3 regions of the Streptomyces sp. NPDC026246 genome follow, and region 1 is predicted to be linked to each of the others. Evidence: riboswitches for the same ligand, from Rfam matches in the RefSeq annotation. Region 1 holds a riboswitch; each other region holds the start of a gene.
What was found. Region 1 has a riboswitch for cyclic di-AMP ahead of ACZ4M5_RS23615 (transglycosylase family protein). Riboswitches for the same ligand answer to the same signal wherever they lie in the genome.
Positions count from the first base shown of each region.

Region 2: another riboswitch for cyclic di-AMP. It lies ahead of ACZ4M5_RS26600 (M23 family metallopeptidase); the one in region 1 lies ahead of ACZ4M5_RS23615 (transglycosylase family protein).
Region 3: another riboswitch for cyclic di-AMP. It lies ahead of ACZ4M5_RS31200 (transglycosylase SLT domain-containing protein); the one in region 1 lies ahead of ACZ4M5_RS23615 (transglycosylase family protein).

Region 1 is NZ_JBVHPJ010000009.1:236,914-244,732, reverse strand. It holds gene eno (phosphopyruvate hydratase) at 1-1,078, opposite strand, end outside; gene ACZ4M5_RS23615 (transglycosylase family protein) at 1,479-2,207, opposite strand; cyclic di-AMP (ydaO/yuaA leader) riboswitch at 2,212-2,378, opposite strand; gene ACZ4M5_RS23610 (transglycosylase family protein) at 2,607-3,596, opposite strand; gene ACZ4M5_RS23605 (cytochrome P450 family protein) at 3,776-5,050, opposite strand; gene ACZ4M5_RS23600 (nucleoside triphosphate pyrophosphohydrolase) at 5,097-6,104, opposite strand; gene ACZ4M5_RS23595 (SurA N-terminal domain-containing protein) at 6,836-7,483, opposite strand; gene ACZ4M5_RS23590 (protein kinase domain-containing protein) at 7,625-7,819, opposite strand, start outside.
Region 2 is NZ_JBVHPJ010000011.1:239,107-246,925, forward strand. It holds gene ACZ4M5_RS26585 (MarR family winged helix-turn-helix transcriptional regulator) at 1-216, opposite strand, end outside; gene ACZ4M5_RS26590 (dihydrofolate reductase family protein) at 503-1,633, shown strand; tRNA gene ACZ4M5_RS26595 (tRNA-Met) at 1,738-1,811, shown strand; cyclic di-AMP (ydaO/yuaA leader) riboswitch at 2,111-2,267, shown strand; gene ACZ4M5_RS26600 (M23 family metallopeptidase) at 2,279-3,310, shown strand; gene ACZ4M5_RS26605 (aldo/keto reductase) at 3,455-4,408, shown strand; gene ACZ4M5_RS26610 (PrsW family intramembrane metalloprotease) at 4,436-5,782, opposite strand; gene trmB (tRNA (guanosine(46)-N7)-methyltransferase TrmB) at 5,841-6,701, opposite strand; gene lhgO (L-2-hydroxyglutarate oxidase) at 6,945-7,819, opposite strand, start outside.
Region 3 is NZ_JBVHPJ010000017.1:11,264-19,082, reverse strand. It holds gene ACZ4M5_RS31220 (polysaccharide deacetylase family protein) at 1-44, opposite strand, end outside; gene ACZ4M5_RS31215 (glycosyltransferase family 2 protein) at 215-1,501, opposite strand; gene ACZ4M5_RS31210 (GNAT family N-acetyltransferase) at 1,522-2,592, opposite strand; gene ACZ4M5_RS31205 (HAD family hydrolase) at 2,779-3,627, shown strand; gene ACZ4M5_RS31200 (transglycosylase SLT domain-containing protein) at 3,591-4,391, opposite strand; cyclic di-AMP (ydaO/yuaA leader) riboswitch at 4,395-4,564, opposite strand; gene ACZ4M5_RS31195 (polyprenyl synthetase family protein) at 5,070-6,080, shown strand; gene ACZ4M5_RS31190 (LolA family protein) at 6,311-7,537, shown strand; gene ACZ4M5_RS31185 (flavodoxin family protein) at 7,658-7,819, opposite strand, start outside.

The DNA of each region.
Region 1 (7,819 bases):
TGCACTTGAAGCCGTTGCGCTGGGCCAGCTCCACGGCGTCCAGGGTCTCGGTCAGCGAACCGATCTGGTTCACCTTCACCAGCAGGGCGTTGGCGGCGCCCTCCTCGATGCCGCGGGCGAGGCGCTCGGGGTTGGTGACGAACAGGTCGTCGCCGACGAGCTGGACCTTGTCACCGAGCTTGTCGGTGATGGTCTTCCAGCCCTCCCAGTCGTCCTCGAACAGCGGGTCCTCGATGGAGACGAGCGGGTACGCGTCGACGAGCTCCGCGTAGTACTCGGTCATCTCGGCCGCCGAGCGCTCCTTGCCCTCGAAGGTGTAGACGCCGTCCTTGTAGAACTCGGACGCGGCCACGTCGAGCGCGAGGGCGATCTGCTCGCCGGGGGTGTAGCCGGCTTCCTTGATCGCCTCGAGGATGAGGTCGAGGGCCTCGCGGTTGGAGCCGAGGTTCGGGGCGAAGCCGCCCTCGTCGCCGAGGCCGGTGGCCAGGCCCTTGCCCTTCAGGACCTTCTTCAGCGTGTGGTAGACCTCGGCGCCCCAGCGCAGTGCCTCGGAGAAGGACTCCGCGCCGACGGGCGCGATCATGAACTCCTGGATGTCCACGTTGGAGTCGGCGTGCGAGCCGCCGTTCAGGATGTTCATCATCGGCACCGGCAGCAGGTGCGCGTTCGGGCCGCCCAGGTAGCGGAACAGCGGCAGGTCGCTGGCCTCGGAGGCGGCGTGGGCGACGGCGAGGGAGACGCCGAGGATGGCGTTGGCGCCGAGCGAGCCCTTGTTGTCGGTGGCGTCCAGGTCGAACATCGCCTGGTCGATCAGGCGCTGCTCGGTGGCGTCGTAGCCGACCAGCTCCGGGCCGATCTGCTCGATGACCGCGAGGACGGCCTTCTCCACACCCTTGCCGAGGTAGCGGTTCGAGTCGCCGTCGCGGAGCTCGATGGCCTCGAAGGCGCCCGTGGAGGCGCCGGACGGGACGGCGGCACGGCCGGTGCTGCCGTCGTCGAGGCCGACCTCGACCTCGACCGTGGGGTTGCCTCGGGAGTCCAGGATTTCCCGGGCTACGACGACGTCGATGGACGGCACGAGCATCTCCTTCTTATGTGACGCGGTGACGCGGGTCGCGTGGACCCGGCGAGGTGCGGGCCGTGGTGGCTCGCGACATGAGCCTAACCGGCTCCGGGCGATCGGCCACCGGGTCGCCCACCCCATGGACAGAACCGAGAGTAAATTGTTTCCGAACGGAACAAAGCAGGTTCGCCACAACCGGCCGAAACTCGGCCGCCGGAGCCCGGGCGGACATGACCCCGCCCCGGTGCGTACGGGGGAACACGCACCGGGGCGGGGAGCCCGTGGGGACGGGGGTCCCGCCCGTGCGGCGGGGGGCCGCCTGTCAGGGCGGGGCCTCCCACGAGGGCGGGGGCCGCCGGGCGGCCGGACCGCGGGTGCGCGGTGCGGACCGCCCTGCGGCGGTGGGCGCTGCTGCTTACTTCAGGTGCAGCTGCTGGCCCGGGTAGATGAGGTTGGCGTCCTCGACGATGTCCTTGTTCAGCTTGAACAGCTTCTCCCAGCCGCCCTTGACCTTCTCCTCGGCCGCGATGGAGCTGAGGGTGTCGCCCTTGACGACCTTGTACTCGCCGTCGCCCTTCTTGACCTTCTTGCCGGTCGGGGTGGTGACGGTCTTCTTGGCGGCCGGACGCTCGTCGGAACGGGAGGCCGGCTGCTGCTGGGTCTCACGCGACTCGGTGCTCTGCTGGCTCTGCTGGCTCTGCTGGCTCTGCTGGTTCTGCTGCGAGGAGCCGGCGGAGCTGCCGGAGTCGGTGGAACCGCCGCCGGTGTAGCCGGCGCTCGACAGGCCCTTGCCGCAGACCGGCCAGGCGCCCTTGCCCTGGCTGGCGAGGACCTTCTCGGCGATCTCGATCTGCTGCGCCTTCGTGGCCTTGTCGGCGGTGGAGGCGTACTGCGTGCCGCCGTAGCCGGCCCACGTGGAGGCGGAGAACTGCAGACCGCCGTAGTAACCGTTGCCGGTGTTGATGGACCAGTTGCCGCCGGACTCGCACTGGGCGACGGCGTCCCACTCGGAGGCGGTGGCGGCGGAGGCGTTGCCGGCCGCCATCAGCGGAGCGGCGACGGCGGCGGAGGCGACACCGGCGACGGCGATGGCGCGAGTGGCCTTGGACGGACGACGGTGCTTGCCCTTGCCGGAAAACAGCATGGATGGATCCCCTCACCGACGCCTGCGAGGTGAGCTGTCGGGTTCGGGCCGGTTGAGTTGCCCGGCCACGTCCCTCACGGGACGCGGCTCCACCCCTAGCCCTTCCGGCGCAACAAGCCGGTCGGGCACCTACCTTGGGTCCCCCGCTCCTGCCTACGGCGCTTGACGCGACGACTGTTCCCGTACGGCCGCTGGCAGGATTCGGCGTTGCGGCCGCCGGGGCTCGCGGTGGCGAGCGGTCACGACCGTAGACAGGCGATCGCCGGAATTTCAAAGACGATCAAGGCTTCTGAGACCTATCTCTCACCACGTTTATACGGGACATAGGCCGCGAAACATGGCGTGAACTCGCGTCGATTCGGGGCGACTTCCGCCGCCGTTCCCGCACTGCCCGAACGGCTACTTCCCGTCCGTTTCGTCCTCTGCGGTAAGCGTCTGACCGGGCAGAACGAGCTCCGAGTCGCCCTCGGCCGCCTTCTCGCCCCCGGCGTACAGCTCGTGCCATCCCCCGTCGATCCGGAGGGAGTCGGCGATGGACCAGGCGCTGTCCCCGACGCCGACGATGTAGGCACCCTCCGACTTCTCGTCGGACGCCTCCTCGTCGCGTGAGGCGTGCCGCCCCGAGGAGCCGCCCGTACCGCCGTCCGCGGACCCGGCACTCTCGTCGGCGCTGGGGCCGCGGTGACGGCCGGAGCCGGCGTCCGCCGCAGCCGAGGAGCCGTCGCTCGGGCGGGACTTGCCGGACGCCTCGCTCTCGGGCGCGGCCGACCGCGAGCCGTCCGATCCCCGACCGGCACCACGAGAGTCGCGCGACTTGTCGGAATCACCCGATTCGCCCCGAGGTGCCGACGAGGCGTCAGGCGAAGCCGAGCGGGACGGGGAAGACGACGGAGACGTCGCGGACGGGGAGGGCGAGGCGGAAGACCCGGACGATTCGGACGAGTCGAGCAATCCGGTCGAGTCTGTCGGAGCGGAGTCACCGGACGAGCCGGACTCGCCACCCGAGCCCGACGAGCCCGTCCTGAGGCCGGAGAGGAGCCCACAGGTGTGCCAGGCGCCGACCCCCTGGTCGGCGAGGATTCTCTCGGCCACGGCTATCTGCTGCGAGCGGCTGGCCAGATCGGCGCTCGCGGCGTAGTCGAGACCGCCGTAGCTCTCCCAGTCGTCCTGGGAGAGCGCGAGGCCGCCGTAGTAGCCGTTGCCGCTGTTCTGGCTCCAGGCCCCGCCGGTCTCGCAGTCCGCGATCCGGTCCCAGGTGGCGCCGTCGGCAGCGCTGGCACCGGAGGCTCCGAGGAGCGGGATCGCAATGGCGGAGCCGGTCACTCCGGCCGCGACGAGGAGAGCCGGAGCCTGGCGGGGGCGACGGTGACGACCGTTCCCGGAGAGCATACGGAGACCTTTCGCAAGACAGCAGTGACCCGCGCGGCGCCGTCTCCGGGCCGCGTTGATGGGTGAACGTATCGGCAGACGATCACTTGTCACAAGTTCATGCCGCGCAGATCACGTGAAGATCACAGACATGACGGCGTGTCATGTTTGGCGGAGGCGCTCGCTGGACACGGCGGGCGTCACACCGCGGTGAACTCCACCGGGAGGGTGCGCAGCCCTCGCATGATGAGCCCGCCGCGCCAGCGCAGCTCGGCCGGGTCGGCTGCGAGCCGGAGGTCGGGCAGGCGCGTCAGCAGCGTGGCGAGGGCGGTCTGGCCCTCCAGCCGGGCGAGCGGGGCGCCGAGGCAGTAGTGGATGCCGTGGCCGTACCCGAGGTGCTGGTTGTCCCGGCGGGACAGGTCCAGCGCGTCCGGGTCGGCGAACCGCTCCGGGTCCCGGTCCGCGGCCGCCAGCACCACCAGGACCGGGTCGCCGGCCTCGATGCGCTGCCCGCCGACGGTCAGCGGCTGGGTGGCGAAGCGCCAGGTCGCGAGTTCGACGGGGCCGTCGTAGCGCAGCAGTTCCTCGACGCCGGTCTCCAGCAGGTCCTGCTCCCCGGCGGCGAGGGACGCCTGCAGGCGGGCCCGCTGCCCGGGGTGGGTGAGCAGGGCGTAGGTGCCGTTGCCGATGAGGTTGACGGTCGTCTCGAACCCGGCGAACAGCAGGATGAACGCCATGGCCGCCGCCTCGTTCTCGGTGAGGTGCTCACCGTGGTCGGAGGCGCGGATGAGCCCGGAGATGAGGTCCTCGCCGGGGGCCGGTTCGCCGGGCAGCGCCTCGCGCTTGCGGTGGATCAGCTCGGCGAGGTAGCCCCGCATCTTCTTCACCGAGCGGGCGACGCCGCCGCGGGGCCCGCCCTGGTGACGGATCATCATGCCCGCCCAGTCGCGGAAGTCGTCCTGGTCCTCGCGGGGGACGCCGAGCAGGTCGCAGATGGCGTAGATGGGCAGCGGGAAGGCGAACTCGTGGATGAGGTCCGCCGACCCCGTCCGCGCGAACCGGTCGATGAGCCCGTCGGTCAGCTCCTGCACCCGGGGGGCGAACTCGGCGACCCGGCGGGGGGTGAACGCCTTGGACACCAGCCGCCGCAACCGGGTGTGGTCCGGTGGGTCGATGTTCAGCAGGTGCGTCATCAGCTCCGCCTTGCGCTCCCCCGGGATCCCCGTCTTGCCCTTGGCGTGGGCCGGTTCGTCGTGGTGCGCCGGGTTCTTGGAGAGCCGGGGGTCGGCGAGCGTCTGCTTGGCGTCCGCGTAGCGCGTGACCAGCCAGGCCTCCACCCCGCTGGGCAGCCGCGTCCGGTGCACCGGGGCGTGCTCGCGCAGCCAGGCGTAGGCGGGGTAGGGGTCGCTCGCGAACTCCCAGGTGAAGAGTTCCGGGGCGGCGGCGGGCGTGCTGGGCTGGGGCTGGTCGGTCACGGTCCGACCGTATCCGGCCCGCCGGACCCGCCCGGCCCGGGTCTCCTCAGCCCTCGGCCTGCAGGATCGCGTCCCGGTAGGCGCGGGCCGCGGCTCTGAGCGCCGCCTCCGGGTCGACGCCCTCGGCCTCGGCGCGGACCGCCAGGGCCAGCAGCTCGTAGCCGATGCCCTCGACCGGGGGCAGGGGTATGTCGAGGCCGGCCGTACGGGCCCGGGAGGCCAGCTTGGCGGCCAGGGCCAGTCCCGGCTGGCCGAGGGGGACGCCGTCGGTGACGGAGGTGCGCTGCTTCTCGATCGCCTTGGTGCGCAGCCAGTGGGCCTTGACCTCCTCGGGGGTGGTGGCCGTCGCGTCGCCGAACACGTGCGGGTGGCGGTGGACGAGCTTGGCGACGATGCCGCCGGCCACGTCGTCGATGGAGAAGGGCGCCTCCGTGTCCTCCTCGGCGATGCGAGCGTGGAAGACGACCTGCAGGAGGACGTCCCCGAGCTCCTCGCGCAGTTCGTCGCGGTCCCCCTCCTCGATCGCCTCGACCAGCTCGTACGCCTCCTCGATGCCGTACTTGGCGAGGCCCTTGTGGGTCTGCCGGGACGACCAGGGGCATTCGGCGCGGATGCGGTCCATGACCTGGACGAGGTCGAGGAGGCGGGCGCCGGGCAGGTCGTAGGAGGCCGGGAGCAGCTCCAGCTCCGGCATGGCGAGGCGGCCGGAGCCGGCGAGGCGGGCCAGCCCGTCGGTCAGGGCCGGCTCGCCCTCGCCCGTCGCCACGACGACCACGGTGCGGCCGCCGGCGCAGGCGTCGACGAGGTCCTGCGCGGTGGGCGACGCCACCTCGACGGTGATGCCGGCCTCGCGCAGATAGGGCAGCTGCGGGTGGGCCCCGTCCGCGCACAGCACCCGGTCGGCCGCGTGCAGGGCCTGCCAGGCGGGCCAGGAGAGCAGGCCGGGGGCGACGCGGTGGCTGGTGGTGAGCAGGACGGCGCGGCCGGGGTCGGCGGCCGCACCCGGGGCGGCCTGCGGGGGGCCCGGGATGGCTTCGGAGCTGTTGGCGTTCACGTTTCGAAGCTATCCCACGTGGCGGACGGTGCCGGAAGTTGTCCACAGGGGGTGGGGCCGGGCTCTCGCGAGTTGTCCACAGGGGGGCGAGCGGGGCGCGCCGGGCGCGGAGGGTCCGCCAGGGGGCGAGCCGGGTGCTCGTCAGTGTCTGCGGGGGGGGGGGGGAGTAACCGGGCGGGTGCTTGTCAGTGCCCGCCCCGCGAGGGGCCGAGCCCGGGCGCTTGTCAGTGCCCGCTCGTGGTCCAACCGGGCGCTCGGCGGTGCCCGCCCGGCGTCCGACCAGGCATGGGGGCAGTGCCCGCGGTGGGGCCCAACCGAGTGCCCGGCAGTGCCCGTACGTGACCCGACCGGGTGCCCGGCAGTGCCCGCGCGGGCCTTAACCGGGCGCTCGGCGGTGCCCGCACGGTGTCCGACCAGGCGCGGGGCAGTGCGCGTACGTGACCCAACCGGGTGCCTGGCAGTGCCCGCACGGGGTCCGACCAGGCGCGGGGGCAGCGCCCGCAGTGGGGCCCAACCGGATGCTCGGCGGTGCCCGCACGGGAGCAAGTCGGGCACTCGTGCCCGCATGGGGCACGGCCGGGCGGTCGGAAGGCCCGCGCGGGGCCGAGCCGGGCGTTCGGCGGTCGTCCTCGAAGGGGGGATCGGGCGGCGTCCGGCCGGGCCGCGGGTCTGGGGAAACCCCGGGAGCGCGGGCCCGGGGGTGACCCGGGCCGGGTGCGCTCCCCCGCGTGCTACATGGACTGCTGTACCTGCGCCGCCGTCACGTCACGGACCCACGGGGTCTTCGCGTCGGCGCGGCTGCTCTTGCGGACGTCCCACGTGCCGTAGCGCGGGTTGAGGTTGACGTCGAGGTCCTTGGAGGCGTCGGAGAGGGCCTTCCAGAACTCGGGGCGGCTGGTGTCGGTGCCGAGCTTCTCGGCGAGCTTCTGGGCCTCCAGCTGCAGGCGGAGGTTCTCCTCCAGGCGCTGCGGCGGGATGCCGTACTGCTGAAGCCAGGTCGTCTCCAGCGCCTTGGCGCCGCCGGCCTGCTTCTCCAGGCCGGAGCGCATCTTCTGGATCTCCTTGCGGGTGACGCTCACCCCGGCGTCCCGGGCGGCGCGGTGCAGCACCCGGTCGAGCACCATGGTCTGCAGGGTGTCCCGGGTGAGGGTGCCCGTCCTGGCGATGGCCTGCCGGTACTGCGCCTCGTCCCGCACGGCGGCCCGCTGGGCCTGCCGGACCTCGCCGACCCGCTCCTCCAGCTGGGAGACGGTGATCCGCTGGCCACCCACCACGGCCGCGGCGCCGGGATGCGCGTCGTTCCCGCAGGCGGTGAGGAGAGGCGCCGCGGCGGCGATCGCGGCGGTGAGGACGAGCGCGGTGCGACGGCGGCGGTGCAAGGAGACCTCCCGAGGAGATTGTGCGGCGGTGCACAAGGTCTTGCGGTGATCGATGGTAGGCAGTGGGCAGGCTCTGGCCAACCCATTCGACCAACGATTCACCGGGACTTCCGGCACCGCCGCGCCGCCCCGGACCGGGCCTCAGCCCCGCACCTGCCCCAGCCACTGCAGCGTGCGGCGGATCTCCGCCCCCAGCGGGTGACCATGTCCGTGAGTGCGTTCGACGTCGTGCAGCAGCCGGGCCAGGGTGTCGTGGGCGGCGCCGCGGTCGCCGAGGGCCAGCAGCAGGTGCCCGATGCGGCGGCGCACGTCGTGGGCCAGCTCCGGGCCGCCCGC
Region 2 (7,819 bases), on a different contig from region 1:
CTCCGCCAGGGCGGTGAGGTTGAGTCCGGGTGCCCTCTGCACCGTGCGCAGCGCCCGCAACTGATGCGGGGACAGCCGCAGGGACGCCTCCTGGGCCGCGACCGTCCACAGGACCGCCAGGCTGTCCACCGCGTCGGCGATCTGCGAGGCGACGGCTTCCGGGCCCTCGCCCGGCCCCCTGGCCCGGTGGTCACCGGGCCCGCCGAATCCGGTCACAAAACGGTCACTTTCCATAAGCTCCGGGTGCTGTGGAGGTCGCCCTCTTGCAAAGGCTGTACCCGAAGAGCCGAGCGGCAAGCAGACCGTTGCACGGCCGTCACCGGCCTGACGGCGGCTCAGCCCGCGCCGGGTTCCGCCGGTGCGGCCGGCGGCGGGGGGGTGCCGTCCCCGTCCGGCCGGGTGACCGCGTAAGACTTGGCCACGTCCCACTCAGCCCGGCCAGCCCGTCCAGTCCCATCCAGGCCCATCCAGTCCCGCTTTTCCGACCAGCCGCGGAGCGTCGATGCCTCACCCGTACGTCCTGCTGTCCGCCGCCGTCTCCCTCGACGGCTACCTGGACGACACCGGACCCGAACGCCTGTTCCTGTCGAGCCCGGCCGACTTCGACCGCGTCGACGAGGTGCGCGCGTCCGTCGACGCGATCCTGGTCGGCGCGGGCACGATCCGGGCCGACAACCCCCGCCTCCTGGTCAACTCCCCGGAGCGCCGCGCCGCCCGCACCGCCGCGGGCCGGCCCGAGTACCCCCTCAAGGTCACCGTCAGCGGCACCGGCGACCTCGACCCGGAGGCCCACTTCTGGCACACCGGCGGCGAGAAGGTCCTCTACACCACCGACGAGGGCGCCGGGCGCGCCCGCGCCCTCGGCCTCGCCACCGACGTCGTCCCGCTGGGCGCGGCCCTCGACTGGCGCCGGCTCCTCACCCACCTGCACGACGTGCGGGGCGTGCGGCGGCTGATGGTCGAGGGCGGCGGCCTGATCCACACCCAGCTGCTCACCCAGGGGCTCGCCGACGAGATCCAGCTGGTCCTCGCCCCGCTCTTCGTGGGTGACCCCGACGCGCCCCGCCTCTTCGGCCCCGGCGGCTACCCGCCGGGCCGGCTGCGGCTGGTCGACAGCCGCCGGATCGAGGACGTCGTCCTGATGCGCTACGAACCGACCGCCCCCGGCACCGGGCCGCTCCCGGTCGCCGCCGACCACCGCTGGCTGGCCGCCGCCTGCGAGCTCGCGGAGCACTGCCCGCCCTCCGCGACCGCGTTCAGCGTCGGGGCGGTGGTGGTCGCGGCCGACGGCACCGAACTGGCCCGCGGCCACTCCCGCGAGGGCGGCGACCCGGTGGTTCACGCCGAGGAGGCGGCCCTGGCCAAGCTCGATCCGGCCGACCCCAGGCTCGCCGGGGCGACCGTCTACAGCAGCCTCGAACCCTGCGCCCGCCGTGCCTCCCGCCCGGCGCCCTGCGCCCGGCTGATCCTCGACGCGGGTGTGCGGCGGGTCGTCACGGCCTGGCGCGAGCCGGACACCTTCGTATCCGGGGCCGACGGCAGCGGTGTCCTGGCCGCCGGGGGAGCGCAGGTCGTCCTCCTGCCCGAGCACGAGGAGCGGGCCAAGGCCCCGAACCGGCACCTGCTGCCCTGAGCGCGGCGCTCCGGGCCGGGGTGTGCCGGGGCCGGTGCCGGGGGCGCCGGACCGGGGTGTGCGCGAGACGTCCCGCGGATGGCGTACACTGGTGAACACAACGACGCGGGGTGGAGCAGCTCGGTAGCTCGCTGGGCTCATAACCCAGAGGTCGCAGGTTCAAATCCTGTCCCCGCTACTGAAGGCCGAGGGCCGGAATCCGAAAGGGTTCCGGCCCTCGGTGCGTTTCCCTCCGGTCGTCGACCGGCCGTCACACACGGTGAGTGAACCGCCCCGCTGCGCATAACAACTGACACACCGTCAAGTCCCGTGCGGTGTCCGGGAGGCGGTCAACTCGCCCGATTCACCCCGGTCGTGGCAGGTTGGTCCGCGCGAAAAAGGTTAATGATCAAGCGGAAGCGCTGGAATACGCACCGCGCCATCCATTAACGTTCGATAACGCAGCGCGGTCGTCCCAGCCGTCACAGAAGGCGGCTCCGTGCGCACGCGCCGAATCCCGCAAGGGAACCGGGGAACCACCACTTGGGGTGAATCGAGCGGATGCCGCCGTGGCAGCACGGCAGGTATACGCGCGTAGGAGACCTTCCTGCTCCGAACCCGTCAGCTAACCCGGTAGGCGAGAAGGAAGGAAAGGAGCACGCCCACGTGGCGTCCAACCGGCCTGCCCCCGCTGCCCCGTTCGCGGCGGACCAGCGCGACCCCGAGACCTTCGGCTTCGGCCGTCAGCGCACCGACGAGGGCCCGTTCCAGGAGTGGAACCCCACCGCGGAGTCCATCCGCCCCGTCCGTGGCCGGCACCGCGTCTCCAAGCAGCGCGGCGGAGGACTCGCCCGCAGCTCCACCGTCCTCGGCGTCGGTGTCATAGCCGCCGTCGGCGCGGGCGGCATGGCCAGCGCCCAGACCGGCAAGCCGCCGGTGTCGATCTCCGTCCCGGACCTTCCCTCGGTGGGTTCCCTCCTCTCGGACGACGACACCCCCGAAGGCTCCGCCACCCCGCTCAGCAGCCTGGGCACCACGACCGCCGAGGCCGAGCCGGGCGCCGACGGCGCCGGTGAGGCCCTGCGCGCCCGGATCATGGCCCAGGTCGAGCACCAGCAGGACCAGATCGACACCAAGGCCGCCCAGGAGGCCGCGGCCGCCGCCGAGAAGGCGGCCCAGGAGGCCGTCGCCAAGGCCGAGAAGGAGGCCAAGGCCAAGGCCGCCGAGGCGAAGAAGAAGGCGGAGGAGGCGGCCGAGAAGAAGGCCGAGGCCGAGCGGCTCGCCGCCCTCGCCAAGCAGTACACGCTGCCGACCTCCTCGTACACCCTCACCTCCAGCTTCGGCCAGGCCGGCGCCTACTGGTCCTCCGGCTACCACACCGGTCTCGACTTCGCCGCCCCCACGGGCACACCGATCAAGGCGGTCCACAGCGGCACCATCACCGAGGCCGGCTGGAACGGCTCCTACGGCTACAAGACCGTCCTCACCCTCGACGACGGCACCGAGATCTGGTACGCGCACCAGTCGTCGATCGGCGTCAGCGTCGGCCAGAAGGTCGGCACCGGCGACGTCATCGGCCGTGTCGGCGCCACCGGCAACGTCACCGGCGCCCACCTCCACCTCGAAGTCCACACCGGCGGTTCCGCGAGCGGCATCGACCCCATGGCGTGGCTGCGGGGCAAGGGACTCAACCCGTAGACGCACCGCGCCCGTCGAAGCACCGGCAGCCCTGACGACGACCCCCCGGCGTCAGGGCTGCCGGTCTTCGCCGGCCGGGGTGTTCGCCCGGGGTCGTGCGCAGCTTGCGGAATGGGCCGTTCCGCGCGGTCGTTGACCCAGGGTATGACTGCTACGACGAATCTGCGCAAGCTCGGCTCCTCCGACCTCGAGGTCTTCCCGCTCGCCCTCGGCGGCAACGTCTTCGGCTGGACCGCCGACGAGGACCGTTCCTTCGCCGTCCTCGACGCCTACACCGCGGCCGGCGGCAACTTCGTCGACACCGCCGACGTCTACTCGGCGTGGGCCGAGGGCAACCGGGGCGGGGAGTCCGAGACCATCCTCGGCAGGTGGCTCCGGGCGCGCGGCAACCGCTCCGAGGTCGTCGTCGCCACCAAGGTGAGCCAGCACCTCGACTTCCAGGGGCTGTCCGCCGCCACCATCAAGGCCGCCGCCGACGCCTCCCTGCGCCGGCTGGGTACCGACCACATCGATCTGTACTACACCCACTACGACCGGCCCGAGGTGCCCGTCGAGGAGATCATCGGCGCCCTCGACGAGCTCGTCAAGGCAGGCAAGGTGCGGCACATCGCCGCCTCCAACATCTCCGCGGAGCGGCTGCGGGAGTCCCTGGAGTTCTCCGACCGCGAGGGACTGGCCCGCTACGTGGCCCTCCAGCCCCACTACAACCTGGTCTCCCGCGACACCTACGAGGGCGGGCTCCAGGACTTCGCCGAGCGCAGCGGCCTCGCGGCCGTGCCCTACTACGCGCTCGCGTCCGGCTTCCTCACGGGCAAGTACCGCCCCGGTACGACCGTCGAGAGCGCGCGGGCCGGGGGCGCGGCCAGGCACCTGGAGACGGAGCGCGGGCGCCGGGTGCTCGACGCGCTCGACGAGATCGCCGCGGCGCACGAGGTGCCGGTGGCGACGGTGGCCCTGGCCTGGCTCGCCGCCCGCCCGACCGTGGTCGCGCCGATCGCCTCCGCGCGGACGGTGGAGCAGCTGCCGGCGCTGGTGGGGGTGGCGCAGCTGACCCTGACGGACGCGGAGACCGCCCGGCTCGACGAGGCCTCCGCCTGACGGGACGCGGGGGAGCGGCGGCGCGGCTCAGGAGCGGTAGGGGTTGTACGGGCTGTACGCCGGGTGGGGAGCCGGCTGGTGGACCTGGCCGTACGCGCCGTGCACCCCGTGCACCGGCCAGGGCTGCACCATGGCCGGAGGCGGCGGGGAGGTGATCCGGGCCGCGTGGACCAGGGCCGGGCGGGCCGCCTCCCGGCGCCGCCACAGCTCGCCGAGCAGTTCCAGCTCGCGGACCGTGAAGCCGGCGCCGGCCCGGCCGCGGCGGGCCCGGTGGCGGAGGAACGCGAGGGACGTCGCGTATGCCTCGTACCGCGCCACCTCGCGCGCCGCGCCCCTGCCCGCATGGCGCCGGGCGTGGGCGCGGGCGATCCGCCGGGCCCGCATCGAGCCCAGGGCGTACGGCTCCGCCGGGTCCAGCCAGCCGGCCACCGCGTACGCGGGCAGCTCCTCGCGCACGGTCCGCAGCTCCCGCTGCCGGGTCCAGATCACCAGCCACGTCAGCAGACCGAAGATCGGCACCATGAACGCCGCGTACACGGCGAAGAAGCCGTACTCGCCGAACGACGAGGAGCCGTTCCACATCGCGTGCATGCCCATCGCCAGCAGCAGCCCGGCGAGCGGGAACGCCACGCCGCGGACCCGGCCGCGGTCCCCCCGGAGCGCGGCGACGCCGAAGCCGATGCCGGTGAGGACCGTGAACAGCGGGTGGGCGAACGGCGACATGATGATGCGGACGAAGAAGGTCGCCGCCGTGACGGACGCGATGCCCCTGCCGCCGGTCATCTGGTCCGTGCCGAAGGCGGTGCCCAGGTAGAGGATGTTCTCGGTGAACGCGAAGCCGGTCGCCGTGACGCCGGCCACGACGACGCCGTCGATGATCCCCGTGAAGTCGCGTCGCCGGAACAGGAAGACCAGCAGGACGGCCGCCGCCTTGGCGGACTCCTCGACCACCGGCGCTATCACCGTCGCGCCGAGCGTGTCCGCGCCGGACGGGTCCGCGGTGGCCGTGGCTATCCATCTCGTGGCGAAGCTGTTGGCGACGATCGCTATCAGCGCGGCCGCGCAGGCCCCCCAGGCGAAGCAGAACAACAGGTTCCGCCAGGGGCCCGGTTCGACCCGGTCCAGCCAGCGGAACGACGCCAGCAGCAGGGGGACCGGGAGGACGGCCAGGCCCAGCCCGACCAGGAACCCTTCCGTACCGGTCTCCTCGCGCACCAGGGCGAGGATGACCAGGCCGGATATCGCGAGGAGCGTGCTGGGCGCGCCGTAGCGCACCCAGGGCCGCTGCCACCAGTGCGCGTGCCGCAGGGACCCGCCGACGGGGGTGCCGTCGGCGGGTCCGCTGGGATACGGATGCGGGGAACTGGTGGCCACGGCTTCGACCCTAACGACGGAGGGGCGCCGTCCGCAGGCGGGAAGGTGACGGGCGCGGTCAGGCGCCGGCGGAGGGCTGGGGTTGGTCCGCGTGTGGTACGCGCCGGAACAGGAGGTCGTTCACGACATGTCCCTTGTCCAGTCCCTGGCCCTCGAAACGGGTCAGCGGCCGGAAGTCGGGGCGCGGGGCGAAACCGCCGTCGGCCTGGGTGTTCTCGAAGTCCGGGTGCGCCGTGAGGACATCGAGCATCTGTTCGGCGTACGGCTCCCAGTCGGTGGCGCAGTGCAGCAGCGCGCCGGGTCGCAGCCGGGTGGCGGCCAGGGTCAGGAAGTCGGGCTGGATGAGCCGGCGCTTGTGGTGCCGCTTCTTGGGCCACGGGTCGGGGAAGTAGACGCGCAGGCCGTCGAGGGAGTCCGGGGCGAGCATCTCGCGCAGCAGGATGATCGCGTCGCCGTTGCCCACGCGGATGTTGGACAGGCCGTTGTGGTCGGCGAGGTTGAGCAGGTTGCCCTGGCCGGGCGTGTGGACGTCGACGGCGAGGACGTTGGTCGCGGGGGCCGCCGCGGCCATCTGGGCCGTGGCCTCGCCCATGCCGAAGCCGATCTCCAGGACGACGGGGCGGTCGTCACCGAAGAGGTCGCGCAGGTCGAGGGAGCGGCCGTCGATGTCCAGGCCCCACTTGGGCCACAGCCGCTGCAGGGCGTCGGCCTGGCCCGCGGTCACCCGGCTGCGCCGGGGCTGGAAACTCCGGATCCGCCGCTCGAAGTGCGACCCGGCCGGGTCCGGCTTCGGCCCGTCGGGGAAACGCGGCTCGCCCTTGGCCCGGGTGTGGCGGAGGGCGGCGCCGGGCGTCGGCGTCTCGGCGGCGCCGGACGTCCCGGGCTGCGGGCTTTCAGGGGTGTTCGCGGAGTCAGACACAGTGCCCTGATTTTACGGCCGCGGTGCTTCGCCTGGCGCCGGTGGTGGGTCGGGGCCGCGCCGGAGGGTGTCCGTCCTCGGAACGGCGCGATGGGGTGTCGTACCGACTCACTGTCCGTCGACGCGCCAACCAGCTGCGGGCGGACACCCCCCGACACGGCCCCTTGCGTGGGACGGCGGCACCCCGCTACGCCGGGCTGCGGACCTACGCGGCCTCGGCCTGGTCGCCTGGCTGCGGAGGCCTCACAGTGCGCTCAGTGCTCTGCGGGCCACCTCGCGGCCGATCGGCAGGGACGCCGTCGCCGCCGGGGAAGGGGCGTTCAGCACGTGGACCGTGCGCGGGCCCTCGCGGATCAGGAAGTCGTCGACCAGGGTTCCGTCGCGCAGGACTGCCTGGGCGCGCACGCCCGCCGCCGCGGGGACCAGGTCGTCCTCCGTCACGGCGGGCAGCATCCTGCGCACCGCCTGCGTGAACGCGCTCTTGGACAGGGAACGCCGCAGCTCCCCCGCTCCGTACCGCCAGTGCCGGCGGGCGATCCGCCAGGAGCCGGGCCACGCCAGGGTCGAGGCCAGCTCCCGCGGGCGGACCGTGGTCCAGCCGTACCCCTCGCGGGCCAGGGCCGGGACGGCGTTCGGGCCGAGATGGACCTCGCCGTCGATGCCGCGGGTGAGGTGCACGCCGAGGAAGGGGAACGCCGGGTCGGGGACGGGATAGACCAGGCCGCGCACCAGCTCCGGCCGTGCCAGCTCGTAGTACTCGCCCCGGAACGGCACGATCCGTACCTCGGGGCCGTCCCCGGTCAGGCGCGCGATCTCATCGCAGTGCAGGCCCGCGCAGTTCACCAGGACGCGCCCGCGGACGATCTCGCCCGCAGCGGTGAGCACGGCGACACCGCGCTCGGGGCGCCGGTCGACGCGGACGACCCTGGTGCCGTAGCGGATCTCGGCGCCCGAGGCGTGGGCCAGCCGGCGGGCGACCTCGACGTAGTCGCAGACGCCGGTCGTGCCGACGTGTATCGCGGCCAGGCCCCGGACCTCCGGCTCGTACTCGGCGATCTGGGAGGCTCCCAGCTCACGGACCGGGATGCCGTTCTCCCGGCCGCGCTGCACGAGTGCGT
Region 3 (7,819 bases), on a different contig from region 1:
TCCGGCGGATCGTCGCACACGCAGTGGTAGAGGAAGACCGGGATGACCGCACGGCCACCCGCCCCGTCCCGCCCCCGGGCCCTCCCACCGGCCCGTGAGCCGTGCTCCGCCGACGCCGCGTGCCCTGTCCCCTCCCGCGGGCCGGGCTCCGCCGACGCCGCGCCCCCCGCCCCGCCTGGCGTCTCCGGTCTCCTCCGGTCCCCGCCGCCCGTTGTCATCTCGCCCCCCGCACCGCCGTACGAAGCACCCGCCGCGCCCTGAGGTAGCCGAGCGGGCCGTAGAGCATGCCCCTGCGCTGCAGCCGGGACAGCCGTCGCGGCCACGGGTGGGTCCGCACGTCGTGGTCGCCCGGTGTGCCGCCGCCGTGTGTCTCGCGGACGGCCGTCAGCGCACGGGCGTGGGCGAGGCCGCGCGGCAGCCGCGCGAGGAACGCCGGCAGCAGCCCGGGCCGGTTCACCAGGACCGCCGTGAGGTAGGCGGTGAGCCCGGCCCCGTAGCCGTAGGCCTGCGTCTCCAGGTCCCGCCAGGTCTCCCGGTGGTGGTGCCAGACCAGGGCGTACGGCGTGTAGTGCAGCCGGTGGCCCTGGGCCAGGACGCGGACGAAGCCGTACAGGTCGTCGCCGCCCCGGGCGGCCGTCCCCGCCCCGGTGGCCGGGTCGAAGCCGCCCACCTCGCGCAGCACCCGCGTCCGGAACGCCATGTTCGCGCCGGAGCCGAACCGCCCCGCCGTGAACGGGAACAGCGGCTCGTCGCCCGGGGGCCTCGCCGGGTCGTACGTCCTGGGGGTGAAGCCCTTGGCGAAGCCGCCGTGGCTCTCCAGCAGCACCTGGGCCGGCGTGGTGAGCCGCGCGGGCAGGATCAGGCCGGTGGCGCAGCCGAGCCGGGCGTCCGCGGCGAACGGCGCGGTCAGCTCGGTCAGCCAGCGCGGGTCGGCGACCACGTCGTCGTCGGTGAAGGCCACCACCTCGCCCGCCACGGCGGCCAGCCCCGCGTTGTGCGCGGCTGCGAGCCCCGGAACGGGCTCGCAGACGTACCGCACGCGTTCGGCGTACTTCCGCTCGATCAGCTCCCGGGTCCCGTCCGTCACGGGCGCGTTGTCGACGACGACGATCTCGAAGCGCGGATGGTCCTGCGCCAGCAGGGAGTCCAGTGCCCTGGCCAGTTGCCCGGCCCGTTCCCGCGTGGCCACGACGACGCTCGTGAACGGCGGCTCCCCGGACCGCTCCGGCTCCTCGCCGGGTGCCGCCGCGCACTCCACCGCCGCACGGGCCGCCAGCACGGCCTTCGGGTCCGCCCCCTCGGGAACCCGTCCGAGCAACGTGCCCACCGGCCGGCCGCCCTTGCGCACCAGCACGAACACCTCCCCGGACGTCACGGGCAAGCTGCCCGGACCCGGGACGAGCACCGCCTCCCCGGCGCCGAGGTCCAGCTCGGCGACCTGCACCGCCCCGATGGCCAGGAACCGCCGTATCTCCTCCCGCGCACGTGCCGTACGGGCCATGCGCCCTCCCCCCACTCGTGTCAGGTACGGCGCAGCCGGGCCGCGCCCTTCAAGGTCCGCGCCGCCAGTGCCGCCAGCCGCGGCCGGGCGCGGACGAAGCCGTGCGCGCGGCGTACCGGCTCACGGCGCAGCCAGTGCAGTGCCGCGCCCGCCCCGGGCCGCAGCACCGCGCCCTCGTACACGGGCAGTTCGCCCGTCTTCAGCGCGTCCTTGTACTCGGCGGCGCCCCGCCCCAGATCGAGCGTGGTGATGCCCTCGGCCGCCGCCGCCTCGGCCATGCGCAGATGCAGCACCAGACCCGGCGAGAACTTGGCGAACTCCGGGTCGTACGCCGGGAACCAGCAGGCCAGGACCGAGGCCGAACGCAGTCCGAAGTGCGCGGCGACGGGCCGCTCACCGGCGTACAGTACGGAGAGCGTGCCGCTGCACTGCGCGGCCCGGGTTTGGGCCAGCTGCCCGACGAGCCGGGTGATCCACTCCTGGGCGAACCGGTCCCGGCGGCCGGTCCTGCGGTACTGCGCCGACTTCCACTCCATGAGCGTGCGCAGCGCGGCAGGGTCGCGTTCGTCGAACACGAACCGCAGCTCGCCCGTCTGCCGGCCCAGCCGGCGCTCCTTGGCCAGGGTCGTCTTGAGGAACTTCGGCGACTGGCCGCGCAGCACCGACTCGTAGGTCTCGTAGCCCTTCTCCACGTCGATGACGAACGTGGCGTGTTCCTCGGCCGCGTGCCCGACGAACAGCCGCTGCTCCGCCTCCAGGTTGTCGAAGGCGAAACTCGACAGCGAGCAGGCCCGCAGCAGTTCGCCCGTCTCCAGTGCCAGACCCGGCCGCAGGACGGCGCCCTGGGCGTCGGAGACACCGAGCCCGATGGCCCGGCCCTGCCCCAACGGGCCCCGCTCGTACGGCAGGAAGCCGGCCGGCTCCGCCCCTTCACGCACCACGGCGACGCGGGCCTGCGGCCTCACCCGGCCGACGGCCTCGGTGAACTCCGGTTCCATGAAGGGGTTGCGCGGTGCCCGGGAGGCGGCGCGCAGCGCACGCCAGCACTCCCGCTCCTCTTCGCCGAGCTCCCCGGGCCCGGCCACACGAATGCGTCCACTGCTCAACCCGACCCCCCGATCAAGTCCCCCCTGGACACATGGAAGGTACCGCCCGGGACGGTCCCTCGGGTAGGTAGCGGAGCATGTTGTTGCCAATCGGTGCAGAGGCCTTCAACCGGGCAATCGGCGTCCGTCGCGCGATGAAACGCAGGGGCCCGCTGTCCGTATTCTCTGATCATGGCCGCACCCCTCGCATATTCGCTCATCGCCACCGATCTGGACGGGACGTTGCTGCGCGGCGACGACACCCTGTCCGACCGGTCCCTCGCCGTGCTCGCGCGGGTGGCGGACGCCGGTGCCCAGCACCTCGTGGTGACGGGCCGCCCGGCGCCGAGAGTGCGGCCGCTCCTGGACGACCTGCGCTGCACGGGGCTCGCGGTGTGCGGGCAGGGCGCGCAGGTGTACGACGCCGGCGCGGACCGGCTGCTGTGGTCCATCACGCTGGACCGGGAACTCGCGGAGACGGCCCTCGGCAAGATCGAGGCCGAGGTGGGGCAGGTGTACGCGGCGGTCGACCAGGACGGCGTGGACGGGCTGACGCTGATCGAGCCGGGCTACCTCATGCCGCACCCGACCCTGCCGGCCGTCCGGGTCGAGCGGCGCGACGACCTGTGGGGGGAGCCGATCAGCAAGGTGCTGCTGCGCCACCCGTTCCTGTCGGACGACGAACTGGCGGCGACGGCCCGGTCGGTGGTCGGCTCACTGGCGACCGTGACCATGTCCGGTCCGGGCACGGTGGAGTTGCAGCCGTGCGGGGTGACCAAGGCGACGGGGCTGGCGCTGGCCGCCGAGCATCTGGGGCTGCGGCCCGCGGACACCCTGGCCTTCGGTGACATGCCCAACGACATCCCGATGTTCGACTGGGCCGCCCGCGGGGTGGCGATGGCCAACGCCCATCCCGAGCTGAAGGCGGTGGCCGACGAGGTCACCGCGTCGAACGAGGACGACGGCATCGCCGTCGTCCTCGAGCGACTGCTGGGCGGGGCGGCTCAGTACGGGCCGTTGACGTTGTCGATCGAGCCGTAGCGGTCGGCCGCGTAGTTGCAGGCCGCCGTGATGTTGGCGACCGGGTCGTACGGGTCGAAGGGGGTTCCGTCCACGTGGTACGCGGCGAAGGTCGGGTCGATGACCTGGAGCAGGCCCTTGGACGGGGTGCCCGCGACCGCGTTCGAGTCCCAGTTGTTGATCGCCAGGGGGTTGCCGGACGACTCGCGCATGATGTTGCGGTGGATGCCGTCGTAGGAGCCCGGGATCCCCTTCTGCGCCATGATGTCCAGCGCCTCGCGGATCCAGCCGTCCAGGTTGTCCGCGTAGGTCTTCGTGGCGGCCTGGGTGGCCTGGGCGACACCGCCGGCGGGCTTCGCGGCCGACTGGGTGGCGGGCTTCGCGGCCGGCTTGGCCGGCGCCGACGACTGGGTCGCCTTCTTCTCCGGGGCGGCGGCCTCGGCGCCCTTCACCTTCAGCTTCAGACCCGGGTGGATCAGCTTGGGGTTGTCGCCGACGACGGAGCGGTTGTCCTTGTACAGCTGCTTCCAGCCGCCCGAGACGTCATACGTGTCCGCGATGCGGTAGAGCGTGTCGCCCTTGGTCACGGTGTACGTGAGCGACTTCGCGGGCTGGGCGGCCTGCGGCAGGACGTGCGCGGCGGGCGCGCTCTGCGGCTCGGCGGCGACGGCGTTCACCGCGCCGAGGAGCGGGAGGGCCAGGGCCGCCCCGCCGGTGCCGGCTGCGACGACACCACGGGTGATCGGGTTCTTACGGGGGCGACGGTGCGTGCCTCGTCCGGGCATGGCGATGTTCCTCTCCGGCGCCTGCGAGGTGAGCTGTCGGGTTCGGGCCGGGAGGTGCCCGGCCGCGTACGGCACCGTGTGCCGTGCGCGGCTTCACCCCGAGCCGTTCCGCTGTGCGGACCGGCGACTTACCTGGGTCCCCCGCTCCTGCCCTGCGTGAGTGATCGGTGGATGGGTGCCCGGACGGTGGCAGGATTCGGCGTCCGCCGGACAGGGCGGGAACGTATGCGAGAGCACATGTCGGGAACAAGCACGGGAGTCACATATGGCGCTTGTTGACCTTGGTGGACCGGTATGGGGCAGCTTGATCCTTTGCTTTCGCCAAGGCTCAACTCGCTTGAGGGGGAAGGGTGTAGGGGCCGCGTTCCGGGTGCCGTCGTGAAAGGGTGGGCGTGATTCAACTCACTGATCACGACTCCGAGAGCAATGTGCACAACTGGGATTCGCTTCCCTATGTCGGCAAATCGGGCATAGGGTGCTACCTCCCGGTAAGTCGATAAATGTCTGCTCTTATGACCTGATCGAAAACATTGCGGTCCTGATCGGATACCGCCCGGCCTGTAACCATGGGCGCTGGCGGTGATCGAAACGTGACCGGATACGCTGACTCGAGTGAGGGCAGCGACCTATCGACAATGCGCGTAGCACCGCCAGACACCAGCAGACAGGAGACCCCTCGTGACCGACGTCGGGCCGTTCGGGCTGAGCGTGCGGGACCAGGCTCTGGAAGCCGACGTCCAGGCCGGACTGACGGCTGTCGAGGAAGGCTTGCTCGAGGCCACCAAGAGCGAGGTGCCCTTCATCACGGAGGCCGCCCAGCACCTGGTGCGCGCCGGCGGCAAGCGGTTCAGGCCGCTGCTGGTGATGCTCGCCGCCCAGTTCGGCGACCGGTACGCGCCGGGCATCGTGCCCTCGGCCGTCGTCGTGGAACTCACCCACCTCGCCACGCTGTACCACGACGACGTGATGGACGAGGCCGCCGTGCGCCGCGGCGTGGAGAGCGCGAACACCCGCTGGGGCAACTCCGTCGCGGTCCTCACCGGCGACTTCCTCTTCGCCCGCGCCTCGCACATCCTGGCCGACCTCGGCCCGGAGGCCGTGCGGGTGCAGGCCGAGGCGTTCGAACGGCTGGTGACCGGGCAGATCCTGGAGACCGCCGGACCGCAGGACGGCCGCGACCCCGTCGAGCACTACCTCGACGTGCTGGGCGGCAAGACCGGCTCGCTGGTCGCCGTGTCCTGCCGCTTCGGCGCGATGATGTCCGGCGCCGACGAGACGGTCGTGCACGTGCTCACCCAGTACGGCGAGCGGCTCGGCGTCGCCTTCCAGCTCGCGGACGACGTCCTGGACATCGCCTCCGACTCCCACGAGTCCGGCAAGACCCCCGGCACCGACCTGCGCGAGGGCATCCCCACCCTGCCGGTGCTCCGGCTGCGCGAGCGGGCCGCCCGGCTCGGCCTCGCCGAGGACGTCGCCCTGTGCGAGCTGCTCGACTCCGACCTCACCGACGACGCCCGGCACGCCGAGGCCCTGCGGCGGCTGCGCGCCCACCCGGCGCTGGAGCAGGCCCGCCAGGACACCGTCCGCTACGCCCAGGACGCCCGCTCGGCACTGGCACCGCTGCGCGACTGCGCCGCGAAGACGGCGCTGCTGGAGCTGTGCGACGCCGTGGTGCACCGCGCCGGCTGACCCCGCCCCTCCCCGGACCCCTACGGGTCGGGGGAGAAGCCGCCCCCGCGTGTCATACCCCAGCAGTACGCGGAGTTGAGCCCGCGGTCTGACGTATCCGCCCGGCCGATTTGGTCAGATGGAAACCACGGAAGACACCACTCCTCACCTGTTCGGGTGAGAATGGCGGCTCACGGACGAGTGCGTGGACGACACGGACGGCCGCCGCCGACCACGGAGGTAGGGCACACATGGCACCGTACGCATCCGACGACAGCACGACCGGCGGGGAGGCCGACGAGCGGCAGTCCCGGCGGCGCAAGGCCGCTCGCTACGTCGTCCCGGTCACGGTGATCGGGGTGGCGGCCGCGACGATCGGCCTGGTCCCGGCGCTCGCCGACTCCGGCGACCCCGACCTGCCGGACATCACCGCCCAGCAGCTCGTCGAGAAGATCGCGAAGTCGGACGTCGAGCAGCTGTCCGGCACGGTGAAGATCACCACGGACCTCGGTCTGCCGAACCTCGGCGGCCTGGAGTCCGGTCTGCTCTCCGGCGCCGCGGGCGGCGGCGACGGTTCCTCCGCCGACCCGACCGCCAAGCTCACCGAACTGGCCTCCGGCACGCACACCCTGCGCGTCGCCGCCGACGGTCCGGACCGGCAGAAGCTGTCCCTGGTGGAGAACGCGGCCGAGTACAGCGTCATCCACAACGGCAAGGACGTCTGGGCCTACGACGGCAAGTCCGGCGAGGTCTACCACGGCACCGGCCCGCAGAGCCCGAAGGCGGAGAAGGAGCAGCCGCCCGCCACGCCCAAGGACTTCGCCGAGGAGGTGCTGAAGGCCGTCGACGACACCACCTCCGTCACGGTGGACGGCACCGCCCGGGTCGCCGGCCGCGACGCCTACAAGCTGGTCGTCGAGCCGAAGCAGTCCGGTTCGACGGTCGGAGCCGTCACCGTGGCGGTGGACGCGAAGACCGGCATGCCGCTGAAGTTCACGCTGGTTCCCGCGAGCGGCGGTTCGGCCGTCGTGGACGCCGGCTTCACCAAGGTCGACTTCTCCCGGCCGGCCGCCTCCACCTTCGACTTCACCCCGCCCAAGGGCGCGAAGGTCACCGAGGAGAAGGACGCCGGCAAGGAGTTCGGCCAGGGCGTCGAGGAGCACGCCCGCAAGGGCGGACACGCCCCGGAGTCCGGGAAGGACCTCGGCGAGGGTCCCGGCGGCATGAAGACCATCGGCGAGGGCTGGAACGCCATCGCCACCTTCGGCACCGGCGGCGAGGGTGTGCCCTCCGGCGCGGCCGGCGGCGACCTCGGCGGCTTCGTCGACTCGCTCGGCGACAAGGTCACCGGCGCGTTCGGCTCGGGCACGGTCTTCTCGACCCGCCTGGTCAACGCCCTCGTCACCGACGACGGCCAGGTCTACGTCGGCGCGGTCACCAAGGACGCGCTCGTGAAGGCGGCCGACGCGGGGAAGTGACCCGCCACGCGCGCCGGGAGACCGGGAGCACGAGGCCGGGGACGTCGCAGGCGCCGGGACGTGAGCGTCCCGGCGCGCACCGTCCCCGGCTTCCGTGTCCCCCGGCCGCGCACCCGGCGCTCACGTCTCGTACAGGAACCGCGCGAGCGGAGCCTCCTGGGCGAAGAACGTCTTGGCCCGGGCCAGCGCCTCGGTGTCGGCCAGCACATCACCGGGCTTGCTGCCGTTGCCGAGCAGCACCCCGCCGAACCGCATCCCCATGTACGCGGCCGAGTTGTGCAG